4 regions of the Neobacillus sp. SM06 genome follow, and region 4 is predicted to be linked to each of the others. Evidence: predicted binding sites of a transcription regulator. Region 4 holds the regulator's gene; each other region holds the start of a gene.
The links. The regulator Rex, encoded in region 4, represses fermentation and respiration genes when NADH is low (regulators of the CRP and FNR family bind a similar motif). The targets are predictions, from matches to a motif close to TTGTGAAATATTTCACAA.
Positions count from the first base shown of each region.

Region 1: the regulator Rex is predicted to act here: its motif matches at 2,602-2,619, upstream of ACQYAD_RS17310 (AtpZ/AtpI family protein).
Region 2: the regulator Rex is predicted to act here: its motif matches at 3,760-3,777, upstream of ACQYAD_RS10960 (NarK family nitrate/nitrite MFS transporter).
Region 3: the regulator Rex is predicted to act here: its motif matches at 5,076-5,093, upstream of nirB (nitrite reductase large subunit NirB).

Region 1 is NZ_JBNWEO010000019.1:49,596-57,288, reverse strand. Features, by position in the region: gene ACQYAD_RS17320 (hypothetical protein) at 1-258, opposite strand, end outside; gene ACQYAD_RS17315 (S8 family serine peptidase) at 378-2,549, shown strand; gene ACQYAD_RS17310 (AtpZ/AtpI family protein) at 2,785-3,006, shown strand; gene ACQYAD_RS17305 (ATP synthase subunit I) at 3,013-3,387, shown strand; gene atpB (F0F1 ATP synthase subunit A) at 3,410-4,120, shown strand; gene atpE (F0F1 ATP synthase subunit C) at 4,232-4,444, shown strand; gene ACQYAD_RS17290 (F0F1 ATP synthase subunit B) at 4,562-5,089, shown strand; gene ACQYAD_RS17285 (F0F1 ATP synthase subunit delta) at 5,086-5,622, shown strand; gene atpA (F0F1 ATP synthase subunit alpha) at 5,645-7,153, shown strand; gene atpG (ATP synthase F1 subunit gamma) at 7,252-7,693, shown strand, end outside.
Region 2 is NZ_JBNWEO010000015.1:273,500-281,192, reverse strand. Features, by position in the region: gene ACQYAD_RS10975 (TrkH family potassium uptake protein) at 1-274, opposite strand, end outside; gene ACQYAD_RS10970 (SLC13 family permease) at 313-1,593, opposite strand; cyclic di-AMP (ydaO/yuaA leader) riboswitch at 1,697-1,839, opposite strand; gene ACQYAD_RS10965 (nitrate/nitrite transporter) at 2,135-3,670, shown strand; gene ACQYAD_RS10960 (NarK family nitrate/nitrite MFS transporter) at 3,858-5,159, shown strand; gene ACQYAD_RS10955 (LysM peptidoglycan-binding domain-containing protein) at 5,175-5,999, opposite strand; gene fdhF (formate dehydrogenase subunit alpha) at 6,244-7,693, opposite strand, start outside.
Region 3 is NZ_JBNWEO010000009.1:61,240-68,932, reverse strand. Features, by position in the region: gene ACQYAD_RS02865 (precorrin-2 dehydrogenase/sirohydrochlorin ferrochelatase family protein) at 1-571, opposite strand, end outside; gene cobA (uroporphyrinogen-III C-methyltransferase) at 686-2,158, opposite strand; gene nirD (nitrite reductase small subunit NirD) at 2,219-2,539, opposite strand; gene nirB (nitrite reductase large subunit NirB) at 2,536-4,971, opposite strand; gene ACQYAD_RS02845 (ABC transporter ATP-binding protein) at 5,365-6,066, opposite strand; gene ACQYAD_RS02840 (ABC transporter permease) at 6,066-7,322, opposite strand; gene ACQYAD_RS02835 (ABC transporter permease) at 7,328-7,693, opposite strand, start outside.
Region 4 is NZ_JBNWEO010000017.1:312,460-320,152, reverse strand. Features, by position in the region: gene ACQYAD_RS15040 (CPBP family intramembrane glutamic endopeptidase) at 1-635, shown strand, start outside; gene ACQYAD_RS15035 (YdiK family protein) at 632-829, shown strand; partial or broken gene ACQYAD_RS15030 (cytoplasmic protein) at 966-1,091, opposite strand; gene ACQYAD_RS15025 (YhbD family protein) at 1,198-1,821, opposite strand; gene ACQYAD_RS15020 (redox-sensing transcriptional repressor Rex) at 2,020-2,679, opposite strand; gene moaC (cyclic pyranopterin monophosphate synthase MoaC) at 2,704-3,198, opposite strand; gene ACQYAD_RS15010 (ABC-F family ATP-binding cassette domain-containing protein) at 3,407-5,323, shown strand; partial or broken gene tsaD (tRNA (adenosine(37)-N6)-threonylcarbamoyltransferase complex transferase subunit TsaD) at 5,629-6,662, opposite strand; gene rimI (ribosomal protein S18-alanine N-acetyltransferase) at 6,659-7,108, opposite strand; gene tsaB (tRNA (adenosine(37)-N6)-threonylcarbamoyltransferase complex dimerization subunit type 1 TsaB) at 7,130-7,693, opposite strand, start outside.

The DNA.
Region 1 (7,693 bases), on a different contig from region 4:
CGTCCAAGTTTCGCGGATAAAAGGGAAAAACCCACGGATAGAGACCGCGAGCCACTCCGCCCCGATCCGCGAGCTGACCCAATTCGGGAGCCGCCCCGCCCCGATCCGTGAGCCGATCCGATCCGCGGGCCGCCTCGCCCCGATCCGCAAGCCACTCCGATCCGGGAGCTGACCCAGTTCGCGATCCGATCCAGTTCGGGAGCCTCTACCCGTCCCCGCCCCGCAAGCCAAACCGATCACAGACCGAACACCTCGCAAAAAATGACAATTCTAAATAAATGAAACGCCGACCTTTTGCAATGCCCCGTTCTGTAGCACTCGATCACATACTTCTGAAACCGATGGAAAACAATAAAACAAAAAGGAGATTTCGTGGAATGAAGAGACTTCTTGTGTTAGTGCTTTTCGGAATGGTCCTTTTGCCAGCCGGAATCAGGGCGGACGATGCTTCGGTTGCGATCATCATTTTGAAAAGCCCCCAATCAGAACAGCAAATCAAAGAACTGCTGAAACCATTTCCGAATGTGAAGCTGCGCCGTATTTTTCGCGAGGCAATCACCGGGTTTTCGGTGGAAGGCAGTCAAGCTGCCATTGCTGGTTTAAACCAAAGCCATGAAATTCTTGCCATTTCCCCCGTGAATAACTACCAAGCTGAAATGGAGGAAAATGTGAAAATCATTGGCGGGGAAGAGGTGCGCCGGTTAAACAGAACGCTCACCGGGAAAGGGATTACGGTGGGCGTCATTGACACAGGCATCGATTATACCCACCCGGATCTGCGCGCAAACTTTCACGGAGGCCATGACCTTGTCGACGGGGACGATGATCCAATGGAAACGAAGAGTAACGCTCCGGGCAAGTCTACCCTTCATGGCACCCATGTTGCCGGTATTATTGCCGCAAATGGCAAAATAAAGGGAGTGGCCCCCGATGCGAAAATTATCGCCTACCGTGCACTTGGTCCCGGCGGTTCCGGAACAACAGAACAAGTTCTCGCTGCCATTGAGCAGGCGATCAAAGACAAAGTGGATATTGTAAACCTCTCGTTAGGTGATGAGATCAATGGACCCGATTTGCCGATCAGTCTGGCACTCAATCGCGCCGTTGATAAAGGTATGATTGCTGTGGCGGCCGCGGGAAATGCCGGGCCAAACAATTGGACGGTCGGCTCACCCGGTACGGCGGCGAAAGCCATCTCCGTTGGTGCCTCAACACCGACAATGGAAGTGCCAACTTTATTAATAGAAGAAAAGCGGCAGAAAATCCGAATTGAACCGTTGACCGGTTCCCGAAACTGGACAACCGAGCGCAGCGTGGAACTCGTTGATGGCGGCTTAGGTACAAAAAAAGAAGTAACGCACGCTGCTGGTAAAATAGCGCTCATCAAGCGGGGGGGTCTCTCGTTTACAGAAAAGGCTAAAAACGCGGCGGCTGCGGGAGCGGTCGGCGTGCTTATTTACAACAATACAAGTGGCGGGTTTACAGGGAATTTGCAGGAACTCGTGACCATCCCGGTTGGTTCGCTCTCTAAGGGGGTTGGAGACTTTTTAAAAAAGCATGGTTTGCCGCTTACGGTTCGGCTCGAGATGGAGGTGGAGAAGGATCGGCTGGCGGATTTTAGTTCGCGCGGGCCGGTGACGGTGACGTGGGATGTGAAGCCGGATGTGGTGGCGCCCGGGGTGGCGATTGAGTCGACGGTGCCGGGCGGGTATTTGGCTTTAAAGGGGACGAGCATGGCGGCGCCGCATGTGGCGGGGGCGTGCGCGCTGATCAAGGAGGCACATCCGGATTGGACGCCGGCGGAGGTGAAGGCGGCGTTGATGAATACGGCTAAGCCGCTAAGGAAAAATGGCGGGGACGACTATCATGCCTATGAGCAGGGGGCGGGAAGGATTCAGGTGGATAAGGCGGTAAAAGCAGGGACGCTTGTGTTGCCGAGTTCGGTTCAGTTTGGCAAGTTTCAGCTTGCCGATTCTTTGCATCGCCATAAGGCGTATTTGCTGGTTGAAAATAAAAGCGGTGTCCGGCAGCGCTATTCGTTTGCTGTGCCGGAGCGGAGGGATGGGCTGCTGTGGAAGGTTCCGCTCCCGTTTACACTTGCGCCGGGAGAAAAGCGGGAAGTGGAAGTGGAGATCGCGGTGGAGCCGGAGTTTTTCAGGAAAAAGATTTATGATGGTGCTATTCGGTTGCTTGCCGGGGCGGAGGAAATTCGGATCCCGTATGTGTATGTTTTGGAAGAGCCTGATTATCCAAGGGTGATGGGCTTTGAGCTGACAAAGGGAGATCAGCCGGGAACGTACCGCTATGAGGTTTATTTGCCGGGAGGGGCGGAGGAGTTTGGGATTGCGCTGTTTTCGCAGGCTGATTACCGGTTTGTTGGCTATTTGGATACAGACCGGAATGTGAAGAAAGGCCTTCTAAGCAAACAAATTGCCCGCGAGAAACTGCCTCCGCCTGGTACGTATGTGGTCAAGGTGTTTGCGAAAAAGGCGCAGAAAGAAGATCGTCTTGAAACAACGGTAATGTTTGGAAAAGAGAAGGAGGAATGATGGGGATTTCTCCTTTTATTACAAGGAAAAGAGGAAAAAAACTATGAACGATTTGTGAATTTTTTCATCCCAAATTCATTGACATTGCCAAGCCCCTATTGTATGCTAACAAAGGGTGTAAAATGGTAGGGTTTTCACAATTTTCGGGCAATAGCCAGGAACTTAATTTCTTTTTCAAAACCATCAATTTCCCTCAATGCCCTGCTGTCATTCTCAATAGTGAGGATGGTTAAAGATGCGTCAAAATAACCGCAATCCATTTCAAGCAATGGCCTTAATGTCCGCAATCATTTCTCAGTTAGTTGGTTCCATTCTCATTGGTATTTTTGGCGGGAGATGGCTTGATTCACAATGGGGAACCGAGCCGATTTTTTTGATCATCGGGTTATTTATCGGGTTAGCGGCGGGGATCTATTCCATGCTTGTTTCGATCCGTCATTTCTACTCAGGAGATTAAACAGCTATGCCAGAATTTCAAGAAATCTATCAACGGCAGCATAAGATTTTCTTTTACTTGCTGTCCATTTATGTTCTCGGCTGGGGATTCACTCCATATCAAACTATTTTTTTGGGTTTGATTCTCGGAACTTGCTTCAGTTTCTTGAATCTTTGGTTATTGGTTAGAAGGATGAAGCGTTTTGACAAGGCAATTGCCAGCGGAAAAAAAGTGCGTTCGTTAGGATTGCTGTCACGAATGGCGACGGCGGCTATTGCGGTCATAATTGCATTGAAATATCCGGAATACTTTTATATTATTAGTGTTGTATGGGGACTAATGACATCTTACATTGTCATTATGATAGATTATCTTTACCACTCACTGTTTGTACATAAATAAGGGGGAAGCGAGGTGAGTTAACATGGAACATGGAGCTCCTGTGGTAGAATTTCTTGGCCTCTATTTTAATTTAGCGAATATCTTGATGATTTCGGTTGCGAGCATTATCGTGCTGATCATTGCGGTTCTTTCTACCCGCAAGCTGGCAATGAAACCAACCGGAATGCAAAATTTCTTTGAGTGGGTCATGGATTTTGTCAAAGGCATCATCAATAGTACAATGGATTGGAAGGATGGCGGAAGGTTTCACATTCTCGGCATAACCTTAATCATGTATATTTTTGTCTCCAATATGCTGGGCCTCCCATTTGCAATTGTCGTGAATGACAAGCTGTGGTGGAAATCGCCGACAGCCGATCCGATTATTACGATGACGTTATCGGTCATGATCGTCACCCTGTCCCATTATTATGGAATAAAACAAAAGGGTGTGAAAGGTTATGCGAAGGGTTTCTTTAGCCCGTTGGCCTTTTTGTTTCCGTTAAAAATCATTGAAGAGTTTGCCAATACGCTAACCTTGGGTTTGCGTCTTTATGGAAATATTTATGCCGGAGAACTGCTGTTATCCTTATTATCGGCAGGATTGGCAACGGGAGTAGTTGGTACGATTGCAGCAATACCGCTAACTCTTGTCTGGCAGGCGTTTTCAATTTTTGTCGGCACGATCCAGGCATACATTTTTACGATGCTGACGATGGTTTATATGTCACATAAAGTTGGACATGACCACTAGTTTTTCTCTGTTCATTGTTGAACAAACCATTACTGTAAGTGAGAATTTTCTAGATATAAATTCTTTCTAACAAAAAAAGATATTATCCAATTTTAAGGAGGAACTTTAATAATGAATCTTATAGCAGCAGCAATTGCAATTGGTTTAGCAGCAGTCGGCGCAGGTATCGGTAACGGTTTAATCGTCGGCCGTACAGTGGAAGGAATTGCCCGTCAGCCAGAAGCACGCGGTTTATTGCAAACTACGATGTTTATCGGGGTAGCGTTAGTTGAAGCATTACCAATTATCGGCGTTGTTATTGCGTTCATGGTTTTAGGCCGATAATAGCGGAACATTCTAATGGCGAGAGGGATAAATAGAAACCTTCGCCATTCATTTTGTCTAGTTGTGAAAAAAAGCTGATTTTTGAAGGGAAAGACTCTTGAAGGGAGTGAATCGAGGGTGTTAGCAGACAGTTTGGTATTGGGTGCTGCAGCAGAGGGTGCCCGTTTAAATAGTGGCGATATCATTTTCCAATTACTTGTTTTCCTTGTCTTGTTGGCATTATTGAAAAAATACGCTTGGGGTCCTTTAATGGGGATCATGAAACAGCGTGAAGAGCATATTGCTGGTGAGATTGATGCAGCGGAAAACAGCCGTTTGGAAGCGAAAAAGTTGTTGGAAGAACAACGCAGCCTTTTAAAAGAAGCACGTGCAGAAGCGCAAAGCTTAATGGAAAATGCGAGAAAACAGGGAGACGTGCAGCGTGAGGAGATCGTTGTAGCTGCCCGGTCAGAAGCTGAGCGCATCAAAGAAGCTGCGAAGCTCGAAATTGATCAAGAGAAAGAAAAGGCCGTTGCCGCGATCCGCGAACAAGTGGCTTCCTTGTCTGTCCTAATTGCTTCAAAAGTCATTGAAAAAGAATTGACTGCCGAAGATCAAGACAAGCTGATTAGTCAATATATTCAAGAGGCAGGAGAAGAGCGATGACGAGCTCCATGATTGCAAAGCGTTACGCGCTGGCTCTTTTCCAAATCGCAAAAGAACACAATCTTCTTGACGAAATGGAAGAAGAACTTCGCGTTGTCAAGGAAGTTTTTACGTATAGCTCTGATTTAAAGGCTGTTTTACAGTCGCCAAAGCTTGAACCGTCAGAGAAAAAAACAATTTTAACAACGGCGTTTGCTTCGATGAATCAATATGTGGTCAATACATTGCTGCTGTTGATTGACCGCCATCGCGAGGGAGAGCTCGTTAGTGTGGCGGATGAATTTATTGAATTGGCAAACGAAGAGCGGGGCATCGCTGAAGCGGAAGTGTATACGACACGCCCGCTGACAGAAGATGAACGGAAGGCATTTTCCTCTATTTTTGCAGCAAAAGTGGGGAAAAAGGCACTAAGAATTGAAAATATTGTCGATACCGATTTGCTTGGCGGCGTCCGCCTGCGGATTGGCAACCGAATTTATGACGGAAGCTTGCGAGGCAAGCTCGATCGTCTTGAACGTAAATTATTAGGATAAATCGTAGATAGGGGTGAAACTCGTGAGCATCAAAGCGGAAGAAATTAGCGCGCTGATAAAGAAGCAAATTGAAAACTATCAGTCGGAAATTCAAGTGAGTGATGTGGGTACAGTGATCCAGGTCGGTGACGGTATTGCCCGAGCTCATGGCCTCGACAATGTTATGGCCGGAGAACTTGTTGAATTTTCCAACGGCGTTATGGGTATGGCGCAAAACCTTGAAGAAAATAACGTCGGAATCATTATTCTTGGACCTTTTACGGAAATCCGTGAAGGCGACGAGGTTCGCCGTACAGGCCGGATCATGGAAGTGCCTGTAGGGGAAGAGCTGATCGGACGGGTTGTAAATCCATTGGGACAACCAATTGATGGCATGGGTCCAATCAATACGACCAAAACCCGCCCAATTGAAGCGGTCGCACCTGGGGTAATGGATCGGAAATCGGTTCACGAGCCGCTGCAAACAGGTATTAAGGCGATTGATGCCCTTGTGCCAATCGGGCGCGGTCAGCGTGAGTTAATCATCGGTGACCGGCAAACAGGTAAAACATCCGTTGCGATTGATACGATTTTGAACCAAAAGGGTCAAAACATGATTTGTATTTATGTAGCAATTGGCCAAAAAGAATCGACTGTTCGGAATGCAGTTGAGACACTTCGCAAATACGGCGCATTGGATTATACCATTGTCGTAACAGCGGCTGCATCCCAGCCAGCTCCATTGCTATTCCTTGCACCATATGCGGGTGTATCAATGGCGGAAGAATTTATGTACAATGGCAAGCACGTACTTGTTGTGTATGATGATTTGTCAAAACAAGCAGCAGCCTATCGTGAGCTTTCCTTGCTGCTTCGCCGTCCTCCAGGTCGTGAAGCGTATCCAGGGGATGTATTCTATTTGCACTCCCGTTTATTAGAGCGTGCAGCCAAGTTAAGCGATGCAAAGGGCGCTGGCTCGATTACGGCATTGCCATTTATTGAAACTCAAGCAGGTGACGTTTCTGCTTATATTCCAACAAACGTTATTTCGATTACAGATGGACAAATTTTCTTGCAGTCTGATTTGTTCTTCTCAGGCGTACGTCCAGCCATCAACGCAGGTCTTTCTGTTTCCCGCGTCGGTGGTTCTGCGCAAATTAAAGCGATGAAAAAGGTTTCCGGTACGCTGCGTCTTGACCTTGCTTCCTACCGTGAATTGGAAGCATTTGCCCAATTTGGTTCCGACCTTGATAAAGCAACACAGGCAAAGCTAGCCCGCGGTGCCCGTACGGTTGAGGTTCTAAAACAAGACCTGCACAAGCCGCTTGCAGTCGAAAAGCAAGTTGCGATTCTGTACGCCTTAACACGCGGTTTCCTTGATGATATTCCAGTACAGGACATCCGCCGGTTTGAATCCGAATTCCATACATGGTTAGACCACAACCGCAAAGAATTGTTAGACCAGATTCGGACAACAAAAGAGCTTCCTGCGGATGACGATATGGCATCTGCAATAAACGATTTTAAAAAGACGTTTGCCGTTTCTGAATAGAGGACTAGCAAGTAAAAGGCTGAAAGCACCGTGCTGTTGATCATTTGAACCGCCCGGTGCTAAAGCCTGACATTCTTTGAAAAAGGGTGGTGAGAACCTTGGCATCATTACGCGATATCAAATCCCGGATCAATTCAACGCAAAAAACGAGTCAAATCACAAAAGCAATGGAAATGGTCTATTCCGCAAAATGGAATAAGAGCGTTCTGAACGCGAAGTCATTTGTACCGTATATGGAAAAAATACAGGAAGTTACCGCATCGGTGGCAAACGGCAGCAAAGGCATTGCCCATCCGATGCTTCAAGCTCGTTCTGTCAAGAAAACCGGCTACATCGTTATGACATCGGATCGCGGATTAGCAGGCGCTTATAATAGTAATGTTCTGCGCCGGGTATTCCAAACAATCCAGCAAAAGCATCAGTCAAACGATGAGTTTGCCATTATCGCCATAGGCCGAATGGCTCGTGATTTTTTTGCGAAGCGCGGTATGAATGTTGTTCTTGACATCGTGGGTATGTCCGATACCCCAACGTTCTCGG
Region 2 (7,693 bases), on a different contig from region 4:
AAGTGGCAAATGTCATAAATCCAAGTCCGCCTATTTGAATCATCGATAAAATAACCACTTGGCCGAAGATGGTAAACGTTGATCCAGTATCGACAACAACGAGCCCTGTAACACAAGTGGCAGAGGTTGCTGTAAAAAGCGCATTTAAAAATGATAAGCCTTTGCCATCTACTGTCGATATCGGCAAAGTTAACAAGGTTGCACCTATAAGAATAATCGCACCAAATCCCAAAACGAGTATTTTAGGAGGGTCAAAATAAAATTTTTTCCTCACTATTTTTCCTCCCAGCAATTTTCATTTACCCTATACATTTACATCAAATAACGAAAATAAACATAAACCGTTGAAATTAAAATGGAAACAATCATGATTGGAAAACCGATCACCAAAAATCGCATAAATGAAATATGATGGCCATTCTTTGAAGCAATCCCAGCAACAACTAGATTGGCGCTGGCGCCGATTAATGTGCCATTCCCGCCCAAGCACGCACCAAGGGACAAACTCCACCAAAGCGGATCCAAATTCGTAATTCCTAGAGTCCCCATTTCTTTTATGAGCGGTATCATTGTAGCGACAAATGGAATATTGTCGACAAAAGCAGAAATGAGCGCGCTCATCCACAGTACAAGAAAAGTGGTCGATTTTAATTCTCCACCTGTTAAGGACATCGCTTTTTTCGCCAGCGCCCCAATTAAACCGGTTTCGACGAGTCCCCCTACAATCACAAACAATCCAATAAAAAAGAAAAGGGTCGTCCATTCTATTTTTTCCAAGGCAACTGCCAAATATTTGTCACCGGTGACAAGGAGTAATAAAAATGCGCCAATTAACGCAATGGTCGCCGTTTCCAGATGGGTAAACTGGTGGCTAAAAAATCCGACCAACGTTAGAAAAATAATGAGCAAACTTTTTTTCAGCAAAACCGGATCCTTTAATTCTTTGTGGGCATCTTTTTTTAGTAGCTCTTCTTTGTACTTCATTGTTGTACGCAGCTGTTTGCGATAAAAAACAACTAAAAGAGCGATCGTGACAATCAAGATCAATAGATTAATGAGCGTTAAATTCTTGATAAACGCATTAAATGTTAGTCCCTTTACCGCACTGCCGATCATAATATTAGGCGGATCGCCAATCATAGTCGCCGTTCCACCAATATTTGACGCAAATACTTCCGATAACAAATACGGAATCGGACCTACTTTCAGTTGGTTTGTAATGCTTAATGTCACCGGGACAACAAGTAAAACCGTTGTTACATTGTCTAAAAAGGCGGAAGCAATAGCTGTAAAAACACTTAATGCCACTAAAATTTTAATTGGATCCCCCTTCACTTTTTGTGCTGACCAGATGGCGATATACTCAAAAACGCCAGTTTGAGCGGTTATTCCAACGATCACCATCATTCCGACAAGCAAGCCAATTGTATTGAAATCAATATAGTGAATGGCTGCTTTTTGATCAAGAATTCCTAGTGCAACCATTAGCAAGCCACCGAGCATCGCAATCGTCGTTCGATGAATTTGTTCTGAAATGATCATGGCATAAGTAAATAGAAAAATGACTAAAGCAATTAGTTCCTGTGTTCCCATTCATTTCACTCCTGTTTCTAAATCTTGCTGTTCTAGGAAGTTGTATTCTTTCCATCCATAAAGCAAAAAAACACTAGGGAACCCCTTAGTGTCTAAAACTAAGAAAACCATTTCCCTGCGCTTACGAGGTTAGCTGACGGACTCGGATTCTCAACAAACCCTACCTTAAAAAGGATTCGCCCCAAACCGGCTAAAAATTAGCCAATGTGGTTCCCCCGCTCAAATTTGATTCAGCGATCATTTCATATGTACAAGGAAAAATATACTACTCCAATGAACGAATGTAAACAATCCCTTCACACATTAAAGCCTTATTTATTGAAAAAATTTTTTCCGCTCTACCTATATGATTTATACAAAGACTGTGTTGACCAAAATTTTAATAGCGCCGAATGTAAATAGCGGCAATGTGTACAAATTTGTATCATACTTCACATCTTTCCATTTGGTTTTCTCTTTATAATAAAATCACCTTCAAGCATTGGATGATCCCTTTTTGATTGGGCAATCTACGATTAATCGGGTTAAAAGGAGGATTTTCATGAATCAAGGAACAAAACAATTAGTCATTCAAACATCGAGTCTAATTGCAGGATTTATGGTTTGGGTGCTTCTGTCTTCATTAATGCCTTTTATAAAATCGGATATCCAGTTAACATCTCCCCAGCAAGCTTGGGTGACAGCAGTTCCAGTCATTCTCGGTTCCATTCTTCGAGTGCCAATCGGGTACTGGACTAACCGCTTTGGGGCGCGTACATTATTTACAATCAGCTTTTTAGTTATGCTTGCCCCCATTTTTATCATTAGCTTCGCCAACACTTTACTTTTGCTATTGCTAGGGGGATTTCTTCTGGGTGTCGGCGGTGCAATCTTTTCGGTCGGGGTAACTTCCTTGCCTAAATACTACCCGAAAGAAAGGCATGGTTTCATTAATGGCATTTACGGTGCCGGAAATATCGGTACAGCTGTAACCTCGTTTGCCGCACCTGTTATCGCAAATGCTTTCGGATGGAGATCAACGATTAAAATTTTTCTTGTTCTTGTTCTTGTTTTTGCTCTTATAAATTTTCTTTTCGGAGACCGGCATGAGAAAAAAGTCAATAATCCATTAACAGAGCAAATAAAAGAGGTATACAAAAATCCAAAACTGTGGTTTTTAAGCTTGTTTTACTTCATTACTTTTGGAGCATTTGTTGCATTCACGATTTATCTGCCGTCTTTCTTGGTGAATCATTTTGAATTGTCAAAAGTCGATGCCGGGCTGCGGACTGCGGGATTTATCGTTGTCGCGACACTATTCCGTCCAGTCGGGGGCTGGCTTGGGGACAAAATTAACCCTTTTCTTATATTAATAGGCGTCTTTTTTGGGCTGACTTTTGCAGGATTTTTGTTATCCTTTACACCTTCCCTGCCCATTTATTCGTTCGGCAGCCTGCTCGTTTCTTTTTGTGCAGGAATCGGCAATGGGGCGATTTTTAAATTGGTACCTTTTTATTTTACGAAACAAGCAGGAATTGTTAACGGAATCGTTGCTGCAATGGGAGGGTTGGGCGGATTCTTCCCGCCATTGATTCTGACCATCCTATTTAATTTAACTGGTCATTATGCGATAGGGTTTATGTCATTGTCAGAGTTTTCCCTCGCAAGTTTAATTTTGGTTGTATGGCTGTTTTATCAGGAAAAGCTTGAAATCTCAGCAAAAATTATTAAATCAACCACAGAAGGAATTATCGTCACAGATGCTAACGGTGTCATTCAAATGGTCAATCCTGCATTTTCTAAAATTACCGGCTACTCGCAGGATGAGGTTGTAGGAAAAACGCCAAGCGTTCTTCAGTCAGGTGAGCATACTAATGAGTTTTATCACAAAATGTGGGAAAATTTACGAAGCAATGGCTCATGGCAAGGACCAATTTGGAATAAGCGAAAAAATCAAGACGTTTATTTAGAATGGTTAACCATTTCCGCTATTAAAAATGATGCAGGCGAAACTAAAAATTTTGTGGGTATGTTTAATGAGTTAAAACAAGACGTAGTAAAGGATTTAAAACCATCTGCAAAAAGGTCTTCTTCTTGAGGACCTTTTTTTAATTGATCCATCCCTCTGAGAAGATATTTTTACAACTTTATGTCCATTTCTCTCCGTTCACAGTTCGTTCACTTAAAATGTGACGTACCTCACAATCTTTCAGTGTTTCTCTCTTTTAAGATTAACAATGTAAATCGCGAATCATTTGATACTTTAAAAATTTGGAGGAAACAATATGGCAAGACTAAGTTATTGGAATCCAGAGGATGAAAAGTTCTGGAATAAAGAAGGGAAAAAACATGCCAATCGGAATCTATGGATTTCTGTTCCAAGCCTGATGTTGGCTTTTGTCGTTTGGCAAATCTGGTCAGTTGTCGCAGTTCGGTTGAATGATATCGGCTTCCATTTTTCCGAAGAGCAATTATTTACCCTAGCAGCAATTCCCGGTCTCGTTGGCGCAACCTTGCGTTTTGTCTATACTTTTGCAGTTGGAACAATCGGGGGAAAAAACTGGACAGTGATTTCAACTGCCATTTTGGCGATTCCGGCGATCGGAATAGGCTTTGCTGTTCAAAATCCTGAAACGCCTTTTTCGGTAATGCTTTTGCTTGCAGCCCTTTGCGGATTAGGCGGAGGCAACTTCTCCTCTTCATCTGCAAATATCAGTTTCTTTTTTCCAAAAAAAGAAAAAGGAACAGCGCTTGGGATTAATGGCGGTTTAGGAAATATGGGCGTGTCTGTTGTTCAATTTGTTACACCGTTAATTATTACTTCTGGAACTTTTGCATTCATTGGCGGAAATCAAGTTATAGCGAACGGCCAAAAAATCTGGCTGCAAAATGCTGCGTTCATATGGGTTATTCCAATTGCTATTCTGACGATTCTTGCCTTATTTGGGATGGACAATGTTCCAAATGCAAAACAATCTGTTGCTGATCAATTTGTAATCGTCAAAAGAAAACATACGTGGATCATGACCGTACTGTATGTTGCAACGTTCGGTTCATTTATTGGCTATTCGGCAGCCTTCCCGCTTTTACTAAAATCGCAATTTCCGGAACATATTTCATTGGCCTTTTTAGGTGCGCTTGTTGCCGCTGCTGCCCGTCCTGTCGGCGGCTGGCTTTCCGATAAAATTGGTGGGGCAAAAATTACGGCCTATGTCCTGGTCATTATGGGAATCGGTGCCGGCGGAGTCATCTTCTTTCTAAGCAGCAAACAGTTTGCTGGTTTCTTAGCAGCATTCCTTGTCCTATTTTTAGCTTCAGGTGTTGGTTCCGGATCAACGTTCCAAATGATTCCAACCATCTTTATTCCAAAAGAAGCTGCACCTGTAATCGGTTTTTCCGCCGCATTTGCAGCCTACGGTTCTTTTTTTATTCCTAAGCTTTTCGGCTGGTCTGTAAAAGCTACTGGAACACCCGTTACCGCTTTTTATTTCTTTATTGCGTTTTATTTTGTTTCTATCCTACTAAATTGGTTTTATTATCAACGGAAAACAACGGTAATACCTGAAAACATAAAACAAGCTGGATAATATCCAGCTTGTTTTTTAGTTTAATATTTTTACTTTAACTTCTTTTGTTCCCCAGTTAATAGCATCCTGTTTTGAGGAAATAAAGACATCGATTCGATTTCCCTTAATGCTGCCGCCAGTGTCAGCTGCTGTGGCAACACCATATCCTTCCACATATACTTTCGATCCAAGTGGAATGACCGATGGATCAACCGATATAACTTTTGCATCGGGGTTTGCTTTCAGGTTGACGCCGGTTGCTGTTACGCCCGAGCATCCGGCACATGAAGCTGTGTAAGCTGTAGCTTTTACCGTCATTTCTTTTGAGCTGATTTGATTGTTTACTGGAATTGGTTGTACAGTCTTGCTTTGTGCTTTCACCTCTGACTGGCTAGGTGCCACAGCTGGGACAGTTTGAACCTCCGCTCGGCTTTGAGTGTTGGCACTTGTACTGATTGCGGATTCCGTTTTACGTTCGGATTGGCTTGTTAAATTGTTTGCAACTTTATGATCAAGAATGACAAGATTTAAACCTGGACGAATTAAGTCTGAATGAAGTCGATTCCACTCTTTTAATTGAGCAACAGTTACGTTATAGTTTTCCGCTATCGCCCATAAAGTGTCACCCTGTTTTACTGTATAATGGGATTCTTCTTGGACCGTTAACACATCCCCAGGGTGAATGACATCGGTTGTAAGTTTATTCCAATTTTTTAAGTTTTCTACAGACGTATTATGTACTTGTGATAGATTCCAGAGCGTATCACCTTTTTGTACTGTAATTTCTGCCGCCTGTACATTAGCACCTACAGTTCCTGAGAGTGCAGCAACTGCAAGCAAAGTTTTAATCGTTTTGATCATTGTTCTACCTCCCATGTTCTCTTAGCAGCTAACAGAAACAATCATAACATGAATTCTCTCAATCGAAAGAACAGGGAGATTAATAATCCTTTACAGATAATGCATTCATATTACGAGAAGATGACTAATAGACAGAAGTATTTGACTATTATATACTCGCTTTCGACCTAAATGAACACGATGTATCGGGTAAAAATAAAGCGAGCCGCCAAATCATCTTGGTGATTTGGCGGCTCTTTTCACACTAGTTCAGTTTCGAAATGGCGACGGCGCACGCTTTGAATTCGGCTGTTCCCGAAATAGGATCAAATTCATTTAATGTCAAAACATTCGTTGGAACCTCACTCCAATGAAAGCTCATAAAAACTAGTCCTGGCACAACCTGTTCCGTAATTTTTGCTTTTACTGTCAATTCACCTCTCCGTGAACGAACCTGCACCCGTTCGCCGTCAGCTATGCCGAGCATTAGGGCATCCTCCGGATGAAGATCGATCGTTTCTTCCGTTTGTTTAATTTTTACGCCAGGCGCATAGTATCTTGTTTGAGTATGAGTATTATAGGATTCATATCGCCTTCCTGTCGTTAACATAAACGGGTACTCGGCATCTGGCCGTTCCAGCGGAGGCGTATAATCAACAGGAATGAACGGAGACTTGGACATTCCCTTCTTTTCGGCAGGCTGATGAAAACGGTCATGCAAGATAAAAGTACCTTGATGGCTTTCATTAGGACAAGGGTAGTGCAAGCTATACTCTTTCTCAAGTCGCTGATATGACATCCCGCCATACATCTCCCAGGCGATGGTTCGGACTTCATCCCAAATTTCCTCACTGCTTTGATAGCTCATTTTATACCCCATCTTTGTCGACAGTTCACACAGAATCTCCCAATCTTCTTTCGTATTCGGGTGAGCCTTTACTGCCGTACGGACGCGCTGAATTCTTCTGTCTGTGTTCGTATACGTGCCGTCTACTTCACCCCATGATCTTGCGGGGAGTACGACGTCAGCCATTTCAGCCATTTCCGTCAGAAAAATATCCTGAACAATCAATAGATCAAGCTTTTCTAGCAGTTTTCTTGTATGATTCATGTGAACATCCGCAAGCAGGGGGTTTTCGCCAATGACATAAAGTGCTTTTACTTTTTCTTCCTCAATACGGTCGAAAGTTCGCGTCTGAGTGTCTCCACTTTCCGGGTTTAGGCTAACATTCCATGCCTTTTCAAAACGGCTGCGGTATTCAGCCTTTACTAGGCTCATTGCTCCTGGCAGCTGATTCGGCAGACAGCCCATATCCCCTGCACCTTGCACATTGTTTTGACCGCGCAAAGGCATGATTCCTGAACCTTCTTTACCGATATTTCCTGTTAATAAAGCCAAGTTTGCTATATCAAAAACATTGTTAACACCGCAATGGTGTTCCGTGATACCAAGGGTATAGGCAATCATTGCAGCACTTGCATTTGCATACTCACGGGCTGTTTCAATAATATCCTCAGCTGCTATCCCAGTAATTCCGGCAGCAACTTCCGGCGTAAATGGATCGACTTGCTTTTCAAGTGCGTCAAAATCATGCGTAAACTGACTGATAAACTCATGTCTGTACAAGCCTTCTTTTAAAATGACGCGAATCATTGCATTGATCAGAGCAATATCTGTTCCTATATTAATTTGCAAATGACGGTGAGCAATTTTT
Region 3 (7,693 bases), on a different contig from region 4:
CGCCGTTTTTCCAAAACTCTGGACTGGAAATTTTCTGCAACAACTTCTTTTTTAAAAAGGGATCGGTCACTTCCGCTAAAATCTTCTTTCGAGCCTGATAAAGAAATTCCACATACGCCTCATACCGCGCGTCAAATTCCAACTCGAGACGCTCACGAATCTGCCGTGCCAGCATAGGGCTCGCTCCATTCGTCGAAACTGCGATGCTCAGCCGGCCCCGTTTCACCTGGGCGGGCACATGAAAATCCGAACCATCTGGATCATCCGCAATCGTCACGAATTGATGCGATTCGGCCAAATCTTTAATCTCCTGATTCAATTTCCGATCGTTTGTTGTAGCAAAAATCAGCAACGCCCCTTGTATATCCGCACCGGAAAACGGTCTCTGCACCCACTCAATCAGACCCTCGCCGGAAAGGCTGGCAATATCGTCCGTAGCTTCCGGACTCACTACCACAATCTGCGCATCTGCTTCAAGCAACCCCTTGACTTTTCGTTCTGCCACTTTCCCGCCGCCGATTACAACAACCTTTTTTCCAGCAAGATTCAGCATCATCGGATAAAAGGTCATCTCGCATCCACCTCCAGTATATAATTTTCCCCGTCCTAAGCTTAATTTTAAGTGTGAAATCAAGCGAAAACAACAATGCCCCTATAAATAGACAAAACTGAGCAATAGCTCAGTTCATCTGCTTACTGAATTCGTTTTTAGGTACTCTACCATTGCTTCCCTCGTTGCTGTTGAGGGGGTGCCACTCACATTCAGCCCTGCTGCCTCTAGAGCACCAGCTGTCTCTTTCCCCATACAAACCACTTGTTTACCTTCCAGAAATGTTTTCCCAACAATTCCGAGTTCATGTAACCCTGCAAAAAACGGCTCAACGCTCGCTTTGCATGGGAAGATCATCGTATTTACCTCCGCCTCTTCCAGCATCCGCTGCAAAATCGGGAAAAACTGCTGATCAAGCTCCTTTTTACTGGTGATCCAGGAATCAAATGTCCCATAGTGGAACGTATACTCCAGCTGACTTTCCAGCAGTCGGTCATCGCCAACAATCAACAACCGACCGGTTTCCGGCATATCTTTCACTAGTTGGCTTAAAAAGCCGCGTTCCTTCAAAGCTTTCAGTGTTTTTACCGATCCGCCAAAGAAATCTGCTTGGATTTTACGACTATCAATGCCATATTCAACAAGAGCGGTGAAAAATTCAATAGCACTTTCTGGTGTAGTAAACAAAATTTTCTTAAAGTTTGAAACTTCAGCTAACAGTTTTGGATCAACGGGCAATTTCATTTTTTTCCATTTTGGAAACTCGATGACATCCGCACCCTGTTCGATTAATTCTTTAGCCAGTTCACTTGGCCCTTCGCCAGATCGTGCCAGCACAATTTGCCTGCCGTAGAGTGGCATTTTCTCAAACCAGCTGATTTTTTCCCGTAACGAAATGACGTTTCCGACTAAAATAATCGCTGGATTGCAAAATTTGGCTTCAGCCACTTTCACTGAAATATCCGCTAACGTCCCTTCGAGCGTTTTCTGACGGCTGAACGTCCCCCATTGAATCAAGATCACCGGCGTATCAGGAGCCTTGCCATGCTCGATCAAATTTTCACAAATAAATGGCAGGTTGCCGACGCCCATGTAAAAAGCGATCGTATCAACGCCGCGGGCCAGCCCCTCCCAATCGAGGATCGGCTTGCCATCTTTGGATTTGTCGTGGGCTGTTACGACAGCAAACGATTCAGCATATTCACGATGGGTAACAGGTATTCCCGCATAGAGGGGCGCTGCAATCCCTGATGAAACACCAGGAACAATTTCAAACGGAATCTGGAAACGGGCAAGGGCTGCGGCTTCTTCCCCTACTCTGCCAAAAACACCAGGATCGCCGCCTTTAAGGCGGACTACCACTTTGCCTTCTAGCGCTTTTTCAACTAACAGGTCATTGATGTTCTCCTGCCGTAAAATATGGCGATCAGGCAGTTTTCCGCAATAAATCCGTTCGCAAGCCTCTGGTGCAAATTCCAGTAATTTCGGATTGGCAAGCCGATCATATAAAATGACCTCTGCTTGCTTGATGGCCTCCATGCCCTTCACCGTAATTAAACGGACATCCCCTGGTCCCGCTCCGACTAAAAATACTTTCCCTGTTTTCATCTTGCAGCCATCCTCCTATGCTGAATCAATTGCCGATTTGGGCAAGCTTTATGTTTCGATCTAAACGAGTAAGTATACCGTATCTCCTTCGACTTTCACCGGATATGTTTGCACTTGGCCTTCGTCCGGTGCCTGCACTTTTCCGTCAACTAAAGAAATTTTCCAATCATACACCGGGCAAAATACGAATTCCCCACTGACAAGCCCTTCCGACAGCACGCCGCCTTTTGGATGTGGGCTGCGATTTTCAATTGCGTAAACATTCCCATTCGTTACTTTAAAAATCGCAATGGTATGTCCCCCAATGGTAACCGTATAACCAACTCGTTGCGGCAGTTTCGAATAGTTAGCAACTGCGACACGTGTCAACGTTTCATTCATTTCGAATCACTCCCTACTAATATATCATGTTTTTCATAGTATTTCGATAGGATTTCTTCATTTTCAATTGCTTCTTTCCACGGTTCACTATATTTTTTCAACGTTTTGTCCATCCGCTCATTCAATTCTTTTCTCATTTGTTCATCTGCAAGAACTTGTTTGACATGCTCCAGTCCTACGCGCTCAAGCCATTTCGATGTGCGCTCCAAGTAAGTGGCTGTTTCGCGGTAGTATTGCAAATAGGCTCCAGCGATTTCCATTACTTCTTCTTGTGTTTTAACCGTAATGAGCAAATCGCCGGCACGAAGGTCGACACCGCCGTTACCGCCAACATAAATTTCCCAGCCGCCATCAATTCCAACGACTCCGAAATCTTTGATCCCCGCTTCCGAGCAGTTTCTCGGACATGCCGATACACCCATTTTCACTTTATGCGGCGTATCGAGCCGTTCAAATTTTTTCTCAAGCTTGATGCCAAGTGCCATGGAATCTTGTGTTCCATAGCGGCAGAATTGGGCGCCGACACAAGTTTTAACCGTGCGCAGTGTTTTTCCGTACGCATACCCGGATGGCATGTCAAGCTCTTCCCAAATAGCGGGCAGATCTTCTTTTTTGACACCGAACAAGCCGATCCGCTGACCGCCCGTTAATTTTACAAGCGGTACATTGTATTTCTCAGCGACTTCGCCAATTTTAATCAAATCTTTTGCATTTGTCACACCGCCGTACATTCTTGGGACAACCGTGAACGTTCCATCCTTTTGAATATTGGCGTGCATTTTTTCATTTACCAGGCGGGAATCACGGTCATCTTTGTATTCATCCATATAAATCATGCCAAGGAAGTAGTTAAGCGCCGGACGGCATTTTGTACAGCCTTCTTCATTTTTCCAGCCAAGCACGTTCATAACTTCTTTAATGCTTGTTAAGCCCTTTTCTTTAATCTCGGCAACCACTTCGTCACGGCTAAGTGTTGTACAGCCGCAAAGAGTTGTTTTTTGCGCAGCAGCCGCATCAAATTGATCCCCAAGCGTATGAGCTAAAATTTTGCCAATCATCGGTTTGCAGCGTCCGCATGAACGTCCGGCATTTGTACAGCCGCCAACTTGATCAACCGTTGTTAATCCTTGGGTGCGGATTGCTTCCACAATCGTACCTTTTGTGACTCCGTTGCAGCCACAGACTAGTTCATCATCCGGCATTGAAGCAACATCATCGCCTGTGGCTGAGCCGTCCTGTGATTGTAAAAGTGAAATGCTTGTCATGCCGCTAACATCTTCTTTTTTTGTCAGCATTCGAAACAGCTTTGTGCTGTCCTGCGTATCACCGTAAAGCACAACCCCGACGACCCGGTTGTCTCTGATTAAAATCTTTTTATAAACGCCGTCAAATTCATTATGAACTTTGATTGCCTGCGTTGTTTCATCTTCAAAAATTTCCCCCGCCGAATAAAGGTCAACTCCAGCAACTTTTAATTGTGTTCCTGTAACCGAGCCTTCATATGGTGCTGTTTCTTTGCCGCAAATCCGGCTTGCTAGCACTTTGCTTTGTTCATATAATGGCGCAACCAGGCCATAAACGATTTCGCGGTGTTCAGCGCATTCACCAACGGCATAAACATTAGCGGTTTGAGTTTCCAGATAATCGTTCACGACAATCCCGCGATTGACATAAATGCCACTATCCTTTGCCACCGCTACATTTGGTTTAATGCCAATCGCCATTACTACAAGATCGGCGTCAATTTCAGATCCGTCTTTAAAACGAAGCCCTGTTGCCCGCTCATCACCGAGAATTTCAACGGTTTGCTTCTCCATTAAGAAATTCATGCCTTGGGATTCCAGTTCTTTTTTCAGCAATGCCGATGCTGCTGGATCTAGCTGGCGCTCCATCAAATGCGGCATTAAATGGACTACATCCACTTCCATGCCGAGATTAAGCAAGCCGCGTGCCGCTTCAAGTCCAAGCAGTCCGCCGCCGATGACGACGGCTTTCTTATATTCTTTTGCCGATTTGATCATCATTTCACAATCATTGAGATCACGAAATCCAGTTACACCTTGTTTGTCAGCACCTGGAATTGGTAGAATGAACGAATTCGAGCCAGTTGCCATAATCAATTCATCGTATTCAACTTCTCGACCCTTGTCGGTAATGACTCGTTTTGCGCTGCTGTCAATTTTGGTTACAGCCTCACCTGTGAATAATTGAATCTTGTTTTCTTCATACCAGTCGAGCGGGTTAATGATAATTTCATCAAAGTTTGTATCACCTTGGAGGATATTTGATAATTTAATACGGTTATAGTTTGGGTATGGTTCTTTTCCAAAAATGGTAATCTCAAATTGGTCTGGAGCGATTTTGAGGATTTCCTCTATTGTCCGTACACCGGCCATGCCGTTACCAATCATCACGAGTTTTTTCTTGTTCATGATCGTCTCTCCTATCGTTTTTTCATCTGGTCGTTTTTCCTATGAGTAAATTGTATTCCCCTTGAGGTTAAAAATTTGTGAGGTACGTCACAATTTGAGTGTATTTGTGAACAAATTCACATTATTGTCAAAAAGTCGGCTAGCTTAAATGTCTGAAGACGGAATTAATGGGGGCGTAGGCGATATAATCATAGTTGTTGGCGAAATTATGACGGATGAAGGCGGAATTCTTGATTATGTAGGCGGATATGTTGATCGTTAAGGCGGAATAAATTCAATTTCGGGGTGCAATCAGCCTCATTTATAACAATTCAAGGAAATTGACGAGAAAAAAGCCACCAATCCGGCAGCTTGATTATAATTGAATACATTACATCGTATTTTTACAAGCCTCTAGGAATTGCCAACTTTTTCGACTGTCATCGTGTCATGATTCACTTTTCCGTCAATTAATTCAATAATCCGATCGCACTTTTTGGCAACATCAACATCATGCGTTACAACAATAATCGTTTTTCCTTCCTTGTTTAATTGTAGTAATAAATGGATTATCTCTTCGCCGGTTTTTCGATCTAAGTTTCCCGTTGGTTCATCAGCTAAAATTAGTTCCGGTTCACATACTAATGCTCTGGCGATGGCCACCCTTTGTTGTTGGCCACCTGATAATTCATCCGGGGTTTTATGCATATGCTCTTTCAAACCCACTTTTTCTAGATATAATTTTGCTTTAGAAATTCTCTCCTTATGGCTTGCTTTCCGATAAGTTAGCGGCAAGATAACGTTATCAAGGACAGTATAATCTTTTAACAACGCGAAATATTGGAAAACAAATCCGATCATTTGGTTTCTCGTTTTGTGCATCTTATTTTTTCGAATCTCATGTAAAGATTTTCCGTTTAAAAAATAGTCACCTTCTGTTGGGGTATCAATTAACCCTAAAATATTCAATAGTGTACTTTTTCCAGAACCTGATGGCCCCATTATCGCAATCATTTCTCCCTGTTTAATCGATAAATTGATATCGTTTAATGCAAAAGTAAGATGATTCTTATTCCCATAGATCTTTTTGATATTTTTTAGATTAATAAAATCCATTACTCCATTCCTCCTATCAATGACTTCGGCTCCAAATTTCTAATAAACAAAAAGACGATAAGGTTTGATAAGATCATCACGAGTAATAGAACTGAAAATACTGGAAATACGATAGAAGCATTCATTTTAAAGTCTAATGCACTCGCTAAATTGAATTCATTTGAAATTTTTAATAGTCCACTATATTTCCAGATAAAATGAATGAGTGATAAGCCCATCCCAACAATACCAATCAATAGATTCTCTAAAAGAATTTGAATAAATAGGCCATATTTACTTTCACCGAGAACTAATTTTACCCCAAATTCTCTTTTCCGCATCATAATCGATATAAATGTGGTTGCTACAATTCCAATCACTGAAAATAGGATAAAACTCAAACCCAATATGATTTGTGGGATTTCAGTGTAGCTATTACTCTTTATATTTTGTTGGATCTCTACACCTAAGTTTTTAAGGTACATCTGAGAGTTATCGCCTCTTATTTGAATGGATTGAATTAATTTCTCTACATCCGCACCTTTTCGCAATTTTAAAATGGTTCCTCCATGTAATCTGGAAAACATGGCAGCATAATTGTTGTTTATATCAGCAGGCATTGGCATCACTGCTGCCTTATCCAATTTTAGATAGGTGTTTGTGGTATTATTATTAACAATATATTTATCCTTTGGCAAAAAACCAATGATCGTGTATTGATTATTAATTACATCTCCGATACGAAAATACTTTTTGAAATAGGAGCCTACCAAAATGTTGGTTTTTTCATTCTGATTATACGTAAAGTCCTGAGCAGAAAACCGTTTTCCCTGCTCAACTTGTAAGTTTAAAAGCTGATTATAGTTTCCATCAATCACAATTGCACGTATTGCTGGCTTGTCCATCCCTAGGTTTGTTTGATTTAGCTCAGAAAGCAGCTTACTGTTAAGTGGTACTGAACTTGCAGCAACTGGCAAGAATTCTTCATAGTAGGTACCATACGATATGACATCTTTGTTCTTTTTTAACTTATTAAAAATCTGCTCAGCTTGCTCTTTCTTAAATTTTCTTTCATCAGCAACCTCAGGATTTTTACTTGTAATTAAGTATGTGCTGGTTAAGTCTAAAAGTGAATTATTTTTCAAATAAAATAAGTTATAAAACACGTTGACAGAACCCGTTATCGTTGATAATCCAAAAGTAAATTGGATAAGAAGAAGAATTGAAATCACCCATCTTTTTTTTAAAGCTTTAAGAGCACTTTTCATTTTCATCATATGATTTACTCCTTTAATGCTTTTGCGGGTTCGATTTTCATTATATGAAGAAACGGAATGATCGATGTAATAAAAGAAACAACGAATGTTATGACCAGACTGGTGAGATATAGATAGAAGCTCAAGCCAATATTGTAACTTGTAAAATAAAGAATATTGTTGCCGATTTTGCCCAAAACCCACAGGATAACGATCGAACTGACTGTTGCTAAAGTTGCACAGATTAACAATTGACCAAATACAAACGAAAAGAGATTTAGATTGCTTGCTCCTAAAGCTTTTCTTAAAGAAATATCTTTTCTTTTCAGATAAATCCACAGATAACTAACGGTTATACAATTAATAAGCGCGATAATGAAAAGTTTATAAGG
Region 4 (7,693 bases):
TTAAGCAGCTTGGTCAAAATCAAAGGCTGGCTGTTCCCTATTGGCTGATTATTAGTTTTAGCATTGGCCTTGCCATCACCTTGTTTATTTTGCGAAAAGAAATGCGCGGCACGCGTGATAACCGTTCGGGAAGCTCGCTAAGTGTCTCGATCATCTGGGCCATTTTCGGCGTTTTTCTTGCTCTTTTCGCTCAATCGCTGGCAGCGAACATTGAGCGGCTGATCGGCGTGCCGATGGGGTCTGAAAACACACAGCAAATTTTAAAAATCATTGACACCTTACCATTAACGATACTTGTAAGCTCGATTTTCGGACCGATTCTTGAAGAAATCGTTTTTCGGAAAATCCTGTTTGGAACCCTATACAAACGATTTAACTTCTTTGTTTCCGCGCTTGCAAGTTCTGTTATCTTTGCGCTCGCACATATGGAGCCGCAGCATGTCCTGCTGTATTCATCGATGGGCTTTACCTTTGCCTATCTGTATATCCGGACAAAGCATATCCTTGTGCCCATCTTCGCCCATGTCGCCATGAATACACTTGTGGTTATCATTCAATCGGCTTTCCGGAATGATCTTGAAAAATTGATTCAAGATGCCGGGTTTGTGCAAAATTTTATCGGAGGATTTTTATGAGACAGTCACCGCTCTTTTCAGGCTTCGTTTATCTGTTGTTAGGAGCCTTGTTTACCTACTTCGCCATCCAGGATGTCCAGCAAAACGGCTGGGGCTTTTTTGCCTACCTGCTCGTCATTCTTGCGACATTTGATCTTGGTTCGGGGCTCAAAATTATCTTGTTTTCTTTTGCAAAAAATAAAGGGAAAAAATAGGCCTTTTCATCCTAAAATGAAAAGGCCCGTACGTTTAAGGGTGCCCGTGACTGGTACGAAAGCATGAGAGCAAATTTCTTTTTCTCATTTGAGGCTTCGTTTTGTTTTTATTTTTACCGACGACTCCGAATCCTGGCTAAAGCTGCGTGCGAGAGTACTCGACCTGACCGATTGTACAGCCTGATCCAATCTGGATCGTATTGCCTCTCACGACCTCAGCTTTCGTATTTTCAAGATAGATGTCATCCCCTTCGATCACCTTGGCCAAAAGTACACCTTCGTTTTTGATAAATGGAAGCAGCAAAGGCAGCATTTCTGTTGAAGGTGATCAGATCTCCCCGTTCATTCGATGCCATCTACATTCATCTCTATACTAGTTTTACCTTTAATTCTTCCATCAGATTTAATAGAGGCAGCTGTGTAACAACTTTTGCCCCTTTTTCAAAATAAACCCCTTCCGCATTCACAAGCAGCAGGCATGTTGAAATGCCTAGTTTCCGAAGGATCACTAATTCACAGTTTTTTTGTTTCAATAATGGCGAATGGTCTTTTAAAAGATCGAGAACCATTTTACCTTCTTCCTGATGAATGTCACCCGACTGGAGGAGTGTTTCCAGAATAACGATTTCAACGATTCGCGCTATGTCAAACTGCTGGCCACGGTTATCATTTTCTAAATAAAAATCAAGCACCGATTTTGAAACAATGTTACGTTTTATCAATTCGTCTTTTGATAACTGCAAATCAGTCAAATTGGGAGAGAACATATCTGCCAGTTCTTCTAGCGACAGATGTTCCTTCATTGTTTGAATTTTATTGATCCGCTCAAGTATTTTTTCTTTGGGGAAAAAGGTTTCTTGACCGGTAAAAGTGGATTTCCTGATAAACCAGTCCTCCGGAATCAGATCTTTCCTTTTCCACCGGTATAACTGTCCATAGGAAATACCCGTTAAGTCCAAAAGATCCTTTTTAGAAATTAATTCATCACTCATAGCAAAAACCCCTTTCGAATAAAAACGTAACATAACACTGTTGCGTTTTAAAGGTTTTAAAGAAAACTCGCCGATTGGCGAGCCTTTGGCGAAGACAGAGGCGTAGTTGCCCTTATGCTAATCAGAATTTATGTATATAAATTCTGATTAGCAAAAAAAGATCCTTTCACCTTCCGTGGCGAAAAGATCTTCTGATCGTTACATTTCTTCTTCAATGTTCTCGTTCGGATAATGCTTTAAAAAATAGACAAGCGACTGCAATTCCACTGCCAAGTCGATGTGGTGAATCCGGATCGAAGGCGGAACATTTAATCTTGCTGGCGTGAAATTTAAAATTCCTTTGATATTGGCTTTGACCAATTTATCGGTTATGGTTTGCGCCACGGGCGCGGGAACCGTTAAAATGGCCACCTGGATATCCTCAGCCTTCAATTGCTCCTCCAGCTCATCCATAGGAAAAACCGGAACATCTCCAATCTTGGTACCAATTTTATTCGGATCGACATCGAAGGCATACTCAATTTTCGTATTATTATTTTTTAAAAAATTATAATTTAAAAAAGCAGTGCCCAGATTCCCTACTCCGATCAAAGCCACTTTTGTCAATTCATCCTGATCAAGCGTTTTTCGGAAAAAGGACAGCAAATAGTTCACATTGTAGCCATAGCCTTTTTTTCCTAACGCGCCAAAATAGGAAAAATCGCGGCGAATTGTAGCCGAATCTACTTTCACGGCTTCACTTAATTCCGCTGAGGAAACTCTTTGCTTCCCCGAAGAATGAAGATGATTTAAAAATCGGTAATACAAAGGCAGCCGTTTTGCCGTTGCCTGCGGGATTTTCATCGATTCATTGTTCATAAATTCCTTACACCCCCATCAATCTTAAATTTGTTCGGTTCGTTTGAAATCACCATTCTTGCCGCCGGTTTTTTCCACAAGATAAGTGGCGCCAATAATCATTCCTTTGTCAACCGCTTTGCACATGTCGTACACGGTCAACGCACATGCAGATGCGGCTGTTAGCGCTTCCATTTCTACACCTGTATTCCCTTTCGTTTTAACCGCTGCCTTTATATTTAATGTATATTGATCTGGCTGACCTTTTTCCCAAGAAAAAGAAATATTGATGCCGGTTAACGCAATCGGGTGGCACATCGGTATAATTTCCGATGTTTTTTTTGCAGCCATGATCGCCGCAACTTGGGCAACTGCTAACACATCGCCCTTTTTCATCTCATTATGAGTAATTTTTTCGTAAATTTCTTTATTTACGGTAATGCTGGAGTGGGCCAGTGCCGTCCTCGTTGTTTCAGGCTTGTCGCTAACGTCCACCATTTTTGCTCTGCCTTCTTCATTGAAATGTGTAAATTCTGCCATTATTACATTCCTCCAGTTAAATCATACACTATTTTTCACTGTATGTGTGAAACTTTGCACGAATAATCTTAAATTAATTGATTTTGTACCGCTAAAAAGCCGGGCTATCGACTTTATCCCGCAGTAACGTTCAGTAAAATCCACACTCACTTTATTGCTGACAATCAAGGAATACGGTACACTAATTTTAGTAATTGAGGTGAAAAAAATGCTACTGCTACAAGTCAATCAACTTTCAAAATACTATGGGGCTGACCTAATTTTATCGAATATAAAACTGGAATTACAAACTCGTGACCGCGTTGCGCTCGTGGGCCGCAATGGAGCTGGGAAATCCACATTATTAAAAATGATTGCCGGACAGATTTCACATGACAGTGGTGAAGTCATCAAGCCGAAAGACGTAACGATCGGCTATTTGGCGCAAAATACCGGTTTGGAGTCCAAATTATCGATAGGGGAAGAAATGCTGACAGTGTTTGCAGACCTGCAAACGATGGAAAAATCATTGAGAAACTTAGAGGAAAGCATGGCCGATCCTCTCATCCATGAAAATCAAGACCGGTATGAAAGAATTCTGAAAGAATATGACCAGCTGCAAATCAATTTTAAGGAGCTTGGCGGCTATCAGTACGAAGCCGATATCCGCTCGGTGCTGCACGGGTTAAATTTTCCCAATGATTCCTTGATGATTTCCAGTTTAAGCGGCGGCCAAAAAACCCGTCTGGCATTAGGAAAACTGCTGCTCACAAAGCCAGATATCTTAATATTGGACGAGCCGACAAACCATTTGGACATTGAAACCCTCTCTTGGCTTGAGCAATATTTGCAAAACTATGATGGGGCCATTTTAATTGTTTCCCATGACCGCTATTTTCTCGATAAAGTCGTCAATACCGTTTATGAAGTTTCCCGCCGCCAAATCAGAAAATACCTTGGAAACTACAGTACCTATTTGGAACAAAAAGCGGCCAATTACGAACGGGAAATGAAGCTGTATGAAAAACAGCAACAGGAAATTGCCGATTTGCAAGATTTTATTCAACGGAATTTGACAAGGGCCTCAACAACCAAACGGGCGCAAAGTAGACGCAAAAAATTGGATAAAATGGAAATCATCGACCGCCCTTTAGGGGATGAGAAGTCCGCTTCCTTCGCTTTTGAGATTGAGCGGCAAAGCGGCAATGATGTTTTAAAGGTAGAAAACTTGACGATTGGTTACGGTGAAAAAATTGCCGGAAATCTCACCTTTCAAGTAAGCCGCGGCGAAAGCATTGCCTTAGTCGGGCCGAATGGGATTGGTAAATCAACACTTTTAAAAACGATTATAAAAAAGCTGCCATCCCTTTCCGGTTCCGTACAGTACGGTTCAAACGTCACCATCGGTTATTATGATCAGGAACAAGCCGAGCTGACGTCCAATAAACAAGTCCTCAACGAACTCTGGGATGATTTCCCGTTAAAGCCGGAAAAAGAAATCAGGACCGTGCTCGGGAATTTCTTGTTCTCCGGAGACGATGTATTAAAAATCGTCTCCACACTTAGCGGCGGCGAAAAGGCGCGTCTGGCTCTTGCCAAACTAATGCTGGAAAAAGCGAACGTTCTTATTTTAGATGAGCCAACGAACCATCTTGACCTTGACAGCAAAGAAGTTCTCGAAAATGCCCTTATCGATTATCCGGGAACCATTTTATTTGTTTCCCACGACCGTTACTTTATCAATCGAATCGCAACCAAAGTGCTTGAATTACATGCGGATGGCTGCAGCGAGTACCTTGGCGACTATGATTATTATGTGGAAAAGAAAAATGAAATCGAAGAGCTGAAAGCCCTTGAAAAAACAGCTTCAGCCACAAAAACGGCCGCCCTCGCCACTTCGGAAAAAACAAGTTATCAACAGGACAAAGAAAGCAAAAAAGTAGAACGCCAACGGAAAAGGCGATTAGAAGAAATTGAAGTAAAAATCGAACAGTTGGAAGCACAAATCAACAGTTTTGAACAGCAGTTGTGTGAACCAGAGATTTTTCAAGACCATGAGAAGGTTTTGGAAATAACGGCGCAAAACGACAAAGCCAAAGCCGAACTAGAAATGTTACTGGAAGAATGGACAGAGCTTGCCGAATAAAAACGCGGCGACGAGCCACTCAACACGAACAGCTACCGATAGCAAACGGAAAGCGGGATACTAAATCCCGCTTTTCCACATTTTTATCCACAATTACAATCTTAATTCAGTAACCTTTTTGTCATTTTTCCACATTATCCACAAAAAACGATTTACTTATCCACATTATACACAGTTATTATTGGTTATTCACAATAAGGAATTCTTTTTTCGAATTGAAGTTTCACTTTATCCACAAAAAAAAGTCCCTCCCGGTGTGCAATCGATCGGCAAACATCCGTCCATTGCCCCGTAGAGAGACTTTATTAACTGTTTTCATGATTGTATTTATCAATTTCGAGTCCAGGATTGGCATTTAACGCTAAATCAGCCCGCTTTCCTTTCGCAAACATCACACTGCCAGCTGCCGCAATCATCGCGGCATTGTCCGTGCAAAGCGATAATGGCGGGATTACCAACTCTACGGATGGCATTGCCGAAAAGGCGTCTGTCAACGCCGCTCTTAATCCTTTATTTGCCGCAACACCGCCAGCCAGCAAAACTTGTTTGACATTGTATTCTTCGGCTGCTTTTACCGTTTTTTTCACCAGTACGTCAATGACACTTGCCTGAAAGCTTGCAGCCAAATCTTCCGGTTTCATTTTCTCACCGCGCTGCTCTGCATTATGAACGGTGTTGATCACAGCTGATTTTAACCCGCTAAAACTAAAATCATATGAATTTTCTTCAAGCCATGCTCTCGGCAGGTCAATTGCCGGTTTGCCTTCTTGGGCGAGCCGGTCAATATGCGGGCCCCCGGATAAGGCATATTCAACGTTCTCGCGACTTTATCATACGCTTCACCGGCCGCATCATCTCGCGTTTCCCCGATGACGTCAAAATGGCCGTGTTCTTTCATATAAACAAGCTCAGTGTGCCCGCCTGAGACAACTAGTGCCAACAGCGGAAACTCCATTTCTTTTACAAGTCGATTGGCATAAATATGCCCGGCGATATGGTGTACAGGCACGAGCGGAATACGATGTGCAAATGCTAAAGCCTTTGCCGCATTCACCCCAATTAGAAGTGCTCCCACCAGTCCGGGGCCTTCAGTAACAGCAATCGCATCCAGCTCAGGAAACGTAATGTTTGCTCTTTTTAAAGCTTCCTCAAGAACCATGGTAATTTGCTCAACGTGATGACGCGATGCAATTTCCGGCACAACCCCGCCAAACCGCTTATGACTTTCAATTTGCGATGCAACGACGTTTGCGACGATTTCCCGGCCATTTTTGATAATCGCTGCGGCTGTTTCATCACAACTCGTTTCCAGTCCCAAAATCCATTGATCTGTTTTCATAATCTCACCCACATTACTAATGCATCTTCTTGATTATCCGTATAATAGTTTCTACGGATCGCACCATCTTTAAATCCCAATTTTCGATAAAGGGACTGTGCAATAAAATTGGACACCCGGACTTCAAGCGTCATCGTCTTCGCGCCCCTATCCCTGGCAAGGTTCATCAAATTTCTCATCAAGGTTTCACCAAGCTTTTTTCCTCGATGCTCCGGAAGGATCGCTACATTGGTTACATGCGCCTCATCCGCCACAATCCAAACACCACAATACCCAATAAGCCTTTTGTGTTGCTCAATTACAATATAAACGGCAAACTTATTATGATGCATTTCATTGTAAAAAGCTTCCCGACTCCACGGGGTGGTAAAAGAGGCCTGCTCAATTTCCACAACCTGGTCAATATCTTCTTCCCGCATAAACCGAAAAACAATTGTTTCTTCCATTATTTCATGTTCCTATTCTGTTTATTTTTGCGCCTTTGCTTCCAGCCATTTTGCCTCGGCTTCAGCTAATCGTATATAATTGGGAACAAACGTATGTATGTCCTCGCCATGCTTGTTTTTTCCTAAAAACGCCAACTCCGAAGGTCTTGGATTATGCTCTGTCATTTCCGCAAAAACAGACTTGCTGCCAAGAACGTCTTCGATTGTTTTCCGATGCATCTCCACATCGCTTCCGACAAATAAAATTTGCTGGGGGATGCTTTTTAATTCTTCAACCCAGTTGGCCAGCAGAAGAATTTGATCGTTCCTTGCTGTTTTGACCAAATGGTTTTCATAGCGATAAAGTCCTGTATACACTTGCCCTCTTCTTGCATCAAAAAGAGGCGATACAGAGCCGTTAAAATACCGGCCAGTTCCCGCAGCAAGAATTTCCAAGCTTGAAACACCAACAAGCGGTATGTTCAAGGACCATGCCAGCGTCTTTGCGATCGTTACGCCGATTCTTACACCTGTATACGACCCTGGCCCCTTTGCCACAACAATTTTTGTCAAATCCTTTGGTTCTTTTTCACATTCGTTCATAAG